2 regions of the Paenibacillus sp. RC21 genome follow, and region 2 is predicted to be linked to the other one. Evidence: riboswitches for the same ligand, from Rfam matches in the RefSeq annotation. Region 2 holds a riboswitch; the other holds the start of a gene.
What was found. A riboswitch is a leader RNA that binds a small molecule or an ion and turns the genes downstream of it on or off. The one in region 2 is predicted to bind cobalamin.

Region 1: linked by a shared signal. The riboswitch ahead of ABIA61_RS12500 (ABC transporter substrate-binding protein) and the one ahead of cobJ (precorrin-3B C(17)-methyltransferase) in region 2 are both predicted to bind cobalamin.

The regions. Positions count from the first base shown of each region.
Region 1 covers NZ_JBIYCS010000003.1:585,814-589,790, forward strand. The annotation lists gene cbiB (adenosylcobinamide-phosphate synthase CbiB) at 1-953, shown strand, start outside; gene ABIA61_RS12495 (histidine phosphatase family protein) at 998-1,747, shown strand; cobalamin riboswitch at 1,948-2,141, shown strand; gene ABIA61_RS12500 (ABC transporter substrate-binding protein) at 2,349-3,353, shown strand; gene ABIA61_RS12505 (FecCD family ABC transporter permease) at 3,350-3,977, shown strand, end outside.
Region 2 covers NZ_JBIYCS010000004.1:270,235-274,211, reverse strand. The annotation lists gene ABIA61_RS14800 (uroporphyrinogen-III synthase) at 1-645, shown strand, start outside; gene ABIA61_RS14795 (LOG family protein) at 817-1,371, shown strand; cobalamin riboswitch at 1,429-1,614, shown strand; gene cobJ (precorrin-3B C(17)-methyltransferase) at 1,929-3,767, shown strand; gene ABIA61_RS14785 (sirohydrochlorin chelatase) at 3,863-3,977, shown strand, end outside.

The DNA.
Region 1 (3,977 bases), on a different contig from region 2:
TGATGGCTGCATATCTTCTGGACAGGCTGATCGGCGATCCGAGGTGGTTGCCACATCCGGTCATCGGCATGGGACATGCCATTTCTGCCTTGGAAAAGGCGATTCGCCGCCGGGTTCACAGTGACCGTGGTTTGAAACGCGCTGGCTTGCTGCTGCCATTGATTGTGGTGGGCGGCTCCTTCGCGCTTGGCTGGGCGTTACTGCGCTTGCTTGCCTGGATTCATCCGTGGCTGTCTATCGGCGCGGAAATTGTGCTGATCGCCACCACGATTGCTTCCAAAGGACTAAAGGACGCCGGAATGGCGGTGTATCGCGAATTGAAGGCAGGTGACCTGTCTGCGGCACGCCGGGAGCTGGGGATGATCGTCGGGCGGGATACGCAGCGGCTTGATGAGCCTGAGATTGCGCGCGGTACCGTCGAAACGGTGGCTGAAAACATCGTGGACGCAATTATTTCCCCGCTTTTTTATGCCCTGATCGGGGGAGCACCATTAGCTCTGGCTTATCGTGCTGTGAATACCCTCGATTCCATGGTTGGCTACAAAAATGAAAAGTATCTGCATTTGGGCTGGGCCTCGGCACGTCTGGATGATGTGGCTAATTACATTCCGGCACGCCTGACAGCGGGTATGCTGGTAGTAGCGGCGTGGGTTTATGGGCATGATGCTGGACGTAGCTGGCGTATGGTAAGGCGAGATGCGCGGCTGCATCCCAGTCCGAACAGTGGCTTTCCAGAATCAGCAGTTGCGGGTGCGTTGGGAATTCGTCTCGGGGGCTATAATGTATATCATGGCGTGCGCTCTTTCCGTGCATATATGGGAGAACTGGTGCGACCGATGGAGCCGGAGGATATCCGACATACGATTCGGCTGATGTTTGCCGTGTCCAGTATGTTCGTGGGATTGTGTCTGTTCGTGTCCGCCGGATGCTATGCACTGGGGTGGACGCAGTGATGAAGCGTGACGCACCGAACACCGGCAATAGAGCAGGAAGTGACATGACCTTGAAGCATTATTTTACAGAACACCCGCAATGGGATTTGGAGCTTGTGCTGGTACGTCACGGCACAACCTTATGGAACAGGGAACGTCGATACCTGGGGCACTCCGATCTGGGCTTGCTACCGGGAGCAGAGCAGGAATTAGAGTCTTTGCGGGAAAAATTACAGAGACATTCCTTTGCCCGAATCTATTGTAGTGACTTGATACGTTGTCGTCAGACCTTGCAGATCATTTTGCCAGAATCGGAACTGAAACCAGATAATATGTCTGCTTGGTCTGCCACCATGGAACCACGTCTGAGAGAGCTTCATTTTGGGGAATGGGATGGAAAAACGTATGATATGCTCAAGGATGTGGCGTTGTACCGCGCGTGGATTGATGAGCCGCAACGGGTTACGCCGCCGGGTGGAGAGTCCTGGAAAGACTTTGTGAACCGCCTGGGTGAATTTCTATACTCTTTGTATGAGTGGCGTAAAATGATGGAGATTCAGAAAACAGGTTTGTCTGATGCTCCACCTTCTGTTCTGGTCGTCACGCATGGTGGAGTGATTCGTCAGTTGGCTTGTATGCTGGTACCGGGTCATGATTTTTGGAGCCTGAATCCGAAGCCGGGAGCGGCAATTACGATTCGGTTGAGTTTGGCACAAAAGCCATTTGCAGATTTAACCGCCACCCGTTCTACAGAATCACATCCAGATTTGGCTACAGGGCATAAGTTCACCGGATGGCTGGTGGAGCAGGCATGATGTTTATAGCTCTGGCTCCGCATTTGCTACTCCCGAATAACCTGGATGAACTGACTACGCTATACTTCTCATGATCACAGACATAGGGCAGGTAAACAGGCGGTTTGGGTTGTAAGCCAGTCTTTTTTAACCTATAATCATCAAGTAAAAGAACGGCTTGACCAACACTACATCAAATATCCAGCAGACGAGGTCGGTGCAGCGGGATGAAACCCTCGGGTTCTTTCCGGTGCGCTGTTAAAAGGGAAGCCGGTTTGAATCCGGCGCGGTCCCGCCACTGTAAATGGAAAAATGCCAGCCCGCTCTGCTTTATGTGCCATAAAGCATATGAAGGAGCAACAGGCTGTCGCATGTTTCTGTAAGTCAGGATACCTGCCCGTCCGCCTGTCACCATAGTCCTTCGAGGAAAGGATGACGTGTTCGCAGTGACTGTCCATGCGGAAGAAACTGCCGCCTGCGTACGATCTGCGCTAACGTGACCCCTGTGTCCTTATCTGAGGATGCAGGGGTTTTTTGAAAGGAAAAGAAGGCTGGATTTAGCAGATATCGGATGATGTTCAAGTGACGCTCTTAAAAGAATTTATATGGAGGGGTGTAAATTATGGCAGGGAATAAAATAAAGGTCTGGACTACAGGCTTATTGGCTCTGGTCTTGGCGGTTGTGCTGAGTGCATGTGGAGCTAACGGAAAGAACGCTGAAAATAAAGGGGATCAAGCTTCACAGCAACCGGGGCAGACGGCAACCGCTCAGGAGCCTCCGGGCAAAACGGTCTACCCGCTGACCATTAAGGATGCGACCGGGCAGGAGTTTACGTTCAAAAAAGCGCCGGACAAAATCGTTTCCGTCTCCCCGGCTGAAACCGAGGCGCTGTTCGCCATCGGACTGGATAAGGAAATTGTCGGTGTATCGGACTATTCGGATTACCCGGAAGCGGCTACAAAGAAGCCCAAAGTGGGCGGTATTATGAAGCCGAATGAAGAGGCGATCATTGCTGCGAATCCGGAAGTCGTTTTTGCAGGGATATCACTCAGTGAGCAGGCGACAACCAAGCTGCGTGACATGGGAATTATGATTTTTAAAACCGAGCCGAAAACGGTTGAAGATGTCATGGCTAATATCGAACTATATGGGAAAATTACCGATCATCAGAAAGAAGCGAGAGCGGTAACCGACAAGATGAGAGCCGATGTAGCGGAAGTGAAAAACGGTGTTAAAAATATCGGTAAAGGGCAAAAGCTGAGAGTCTACGTCGAATTTTCACCCGGCTGGACGGTCGGCAAGGGCGAGTTTATGGACGAGCTGATTTCTTTGGCGGGCGGCGAAAATGTGGCTGCAACACAAAAGGGCTGGTATCAGATCAGTGAGGAAAATATTATTGCGGCCAATCCGGACGTCATTTTATACAGCAAAAATGTCAAGGACGACAAAACAGGCCAGACACTGGGCGATATCATCAAAGCCCGTAGTGGATGGGATCAAATATCGGCTGTTCGTCTCAACCGGGTGTTTGCCGTGGATGATAATCTGATCAGTCGGCCGGGTCCGCGTGTAACGGAAGGTCTCAAGGAAGTGGCCAAGGGCGTGTATCCTGAAATTTTCAAATGAATCGTAGACTGATTGGCTTTGGAGGGGCAGGTCTTGCTTTATTGCTGCTGACGCTGCTGCTCTGTCTCGGCATCGGTTCAGCCAAGCTTCCCGTCAGCCAAATCACGGGTATTCTGGTCAACCATCTGCCGTGGTTAGGTGAGACGGTTACACCGGATTGGAATACATCCACAGAGCAGATTATTTTGAAGGTCAGACTGCCGCGTGTGTTACTGGGTATGCTGGTAGGCGCAGCGCTTGCGCTGGCGGGAGCCGGATTTCAGGGTGTGCTGCGCAATCCGCTGGCTGATCCTTACACGTTGGGGGTATCCTCGGGGGCTTCGGTAGGGGCAGCGGTACTGATTTATTGGGGGCTTCAATTTTCATTTGTAGGCGTATGGACACTGCCGCTGGTGGCGTTTACGACCGGAATGCTGACGTTGTGGATGGTGCTGACGCTGGCGAGGGAAGGCGGCAAAATTCCGACGCAAAGTCTCATTTTATCGGGCGTGGTGATGCAATCTTTTCTGGGTGCGGTCGTTTCCTTTCTGACAGCCATGTCCAGGGAGACGGTCAATGAAATATTGTACTGGACAATGGGAAGCCTCAGTCTGCGCGGCTGGTCGTATACAGGCATTCTTTTAC
Region 2 (3,977 bases):
GGTATGGGGCTGGACGCGCTGTTCGATATGGCGGAGGATATGGGCGTGGCGGAACAGATTATGGAGCTGCTGCTAGGTTCAAATATTGCGGCGCGGGGCTACAAGACGGTCAATGGACTCAAAAAGCGTGGCTTCACGCCAGATGTACGAGACGAGGATGGAAGCTTGACCGGGTTAACGCGTGCTTTTGCGCCGTATGATCTGAAGGGGAAGGAAGTGCTGTTGCAGCTGCATGGTGATCCGGCCCCACGGCTGGTGAAGTGGCTGGACGAGCAGGGGGCAGTAACTCGGCAGGTGCTTCCTTATAAGCATATTCCACCAGAGGAAGCGAATTTGCAAGCGTTGCTGGCGGATATCGTGAATCGTAATGTTGATGCTGTTACGTTCACCAGCGGTCCACAGATCCGCTTTTTGGCTCAATATGCGAGGGACCAGAAGCAGATGGAAGACGTGCTGGAAGCTTTTCGCCAGGATGTGATCGCTGTGTCGGTAGGCAAGGTGACGGCGCAGTCCATTTTGGAGGAAGGGATTGAACGGATTGTGTTTCCGGTGGAGGAACGAATGGGCGCTATGATGGTGGAGCTGGGAAGATATTTTGAGCATAGCGCCTCGGTGCACGGCTGCGGTCTTGAAGTTGTGAACTGAAAACTAACCCATATCCTTGCGATAAAGGGTAAAATGAAGATAAGGGCCTACAGGGTCTTTATCTTTTTTTGTTGGAAATGCATCGACAGAAGTTTTTGTTATAGCGAAAATATTTATTTAATATAATGAAAAAGCCTCGATGCGGGATACCAGAACAGGAGCTGAGACGTTATGAATTCCATTTGTGTATTTGCCGGGTCCAGACCCGGACATTCATCGGTATATCTTCAGGAGGCAGGCAAGCTTGGAGAGGCTATGGCCCGGCATCATGTTCGTCTGATCTATGGAGGCTCCAGCAAGGGGCTGATGGGCGAGGTCGCGGATGCGATGCTGGCAGGGGGCGGTCAGGTCACCGGGATTATGCCGACCCTGTTATTCGATGCAGAGATTATTCACCGGGGAGTTACCGAATTTATTGAGGTGGCGAGCATGCATGAACGCAAAGCGGTGATGAGCGAAAAGGCTGACGCATTCATTGCCCTTCCGGGCGGATTGGGAACATTTGAGGAGCTATTCGAGGTGCTGTGCTGGGCGCAAATCGGCATTCATCGCAAGCCCATCGGGCTGCTGAATGTGAACGGATATTTTGACCCGTTGGCGGAAATGGTGCGTCATAGTGTGCGCGAGGGATTTACCGGAGTTGACCACCCAACGCTGCTGAGTATCTCTGCGGACCCGGACGAATTGTTGCATATGTTAAAAAATAAGGCAGAGAACTTGAAATAAAGCGTTTTTCATGCTTGCGCAACTGATTGAGCCAAGGTTATGATAAGACCCATAATCAAATAGCGGACAGACAAGGTGCCTTTGCGATGGAACGAAGGGTAACAGGGAATCGGGTGCAAGTCCCGAGCGGTCCCGCCACTGTAAGGAAGAGGATTTTTTCAGACGTCACTCGTAAGAAAACGGGGAAGACGAAAAAATCTGTTGATGCCGAGCCAGGAGACCTACCTTGATCTGTATGCACCGTTAACCTTCGCGGAGAGGATGGGTGTACGAAATCAGGAAATCAGGCGCACGCTGCTTTTTCCATGTTGCTTACAGGTTTGCGTGGAGCTGAACGTGCAGAAGCGTTTCAAGCGTGAACAGGCAGATGGAAAGCAACGACACGATGGCGGAAGACAAGAAGTGTCTTCTTATGCTGTGTCCGTCTGATGATACGATGCGTACATAGGAAACCCATCCGGGCAGGATGGGTTTTTTTGAGTTACAGGATGTCCATATACAAGTGAAATAGATAGAAGTGTGGAAAACATAGCCTAGATTTAAGAAGGAGGATAACGATGAGCCAATTAGGAAAATTGCTCGTGATTGGATTCGGACCGGGGGATATGGAACATATCACCAAACGGGCGCTGGATGCGCTGGCCGAGAGTGAGGTCATTATCGGCTACAACACCTATGTGGATCTGATCCGTCCGTTGTTGAACGGACAGGAGATTGTGCGCACAGGGATGACAGAGGAAGTGAGCCGTGCGCAGGAGGCGGTTCGACAGGCGGAGATGGGCAAGAAGGTAGCCGTCATTTCCAGTGGAGACGCAGGCGTATATGGCATGGCCGGGTTAGTGTACGAAGTGCTGATGCAAAAGGGGTGGCGTCGTGAGGACGGGGTTGAGGTAGAAGTCGTGCCGGGAATATCGGCGATTCAGTCCTGTGCTTCGCTGTTGGGTGCGCCCGTCATGCATGATGCATGCACGATCAGTCTGAGTGACCATTTGACCCCTTGGGAAACGATTGTGAAACGTGTAGAAGCGGCAGCTTCGGCAGATTTTGTCATTGCACTGTACAATCCGCGCAGTGGTCGGCGTACACGCCAGATAGTTGAGACGCAGTCCATTTTGTTGCGCTACCGTGATCCGCAGACTCCGGTCGGGTTGGTCAAGAGTGCTTACCGTGACCGTCAGCAAGTCGTAGTGACGACGCTGGAGGACATGCTGAACCATGATATCGGTATGCTGACGACCGTCATTATCGGCAATTCCTCGACAATGGTGTATGACGGCCTGATCGTGACGCCGCGCGGGTATCAGCGCAAGTATACGCTGGATGCGTCCGAGCAGGCGCTGAAGCCGCATCAGCGGCTCCGCACGGAAGCGGAGCCGTGGTCGCTGGGCGCGCAAGAGGATCGCGCGTTGAATGCGTCGCAGGCGGGCGCAGCACCCGCAGTGCCAGCCCCCGCGGGTGCTGGCGGGACCGCGCCCGCGCCTTCCGCGAGCGGTGCTGCTGCGGCGGTTGCCACGCAGGCACGCCCGCAAGCGGTGGCTGCCGTGCAGGCCGCGCCTGCGGCGCAAGCCGGGGCGGTCCCGGCATCGCTGGCAGCGGAGGCGCTGAGCCGCCTCGCTGCGGGCGGTAAGCTGCCGGGCGAAGCGAGCGCACGCTGGAACGGGCAAGCGCCCGCCGTGAGCGTCGCTGGAACGGCAGCCGTGGCCGGAGCGGTGGCTACGGCCGGGACAGCGACAGGCAGCTTTGGCAAGCCTGCGCTGTTTGAGGTGGGCGTTTCCCCCGGCGTGGGAAACAAGAAGTTCACCGCTCGCCAGATGGCGCTGCTCGCCGAGGTAGCGGGTGATGAAGGCGAGCTGGAGTACACGCCGGATCACCAGATCGTGCTGCGCGTGCCGTGCGCGGACCCGGAGGAGCTGGTAGGGCGGCTGCGGGATGAACGATTCATCGTGATGCCGATTGGCGATGTGTTTAAGGTGAAGGCGTGCGACTTCTGCAATATGGAGAAGGATGACGCTGTGCCTGTGGCAGAGCATCTACAGGTTGTACTGGGCGGATTGCAGGCACCCAAGGAAACGAGCATTGCTTTGAACGGCTGCGGTATGGCCTGCTATGGAGCGGTGCTGGAGGATATCGGGATTGTGTACCGCAAGGGAGGATACGATCTGTTCCTCGGCGGCAAAAAATTCGGACGCAACGCTCATGCCGCTCAACCTGTGGCAGAGGGCATTCCGGGGGATCAGATTACGGATATCGTTGAGAACGTCATCGCTGAATATAAGGAAAAAGGGCATCCGAACGAGCGTTTTCATAAATTTTTCAAGCGTGTGGGCGTGGTAGCGGGTTTTCGGCATGAAGATGCGCCTGCAATAGTGGAAGTGAATGCCGTTTGTGGTGATTAATGGGCTAGAAAGCCTGTTTTTATGGATGTAAGCATATAGATAAAATAGGGCGTCTTGCAGGTCATCCCTATTTTGATGAGGAGGAAAATACAGCAGTGAATGCAATATTGTTGGTTGGACATGGAAGTCGGGACCCGGAGGGGAACCGGGAGCTGCTGGAGTTTGCACAGGCGGTGGCAGATCGTGTGCCGGATATGTGTGTGGAAACCT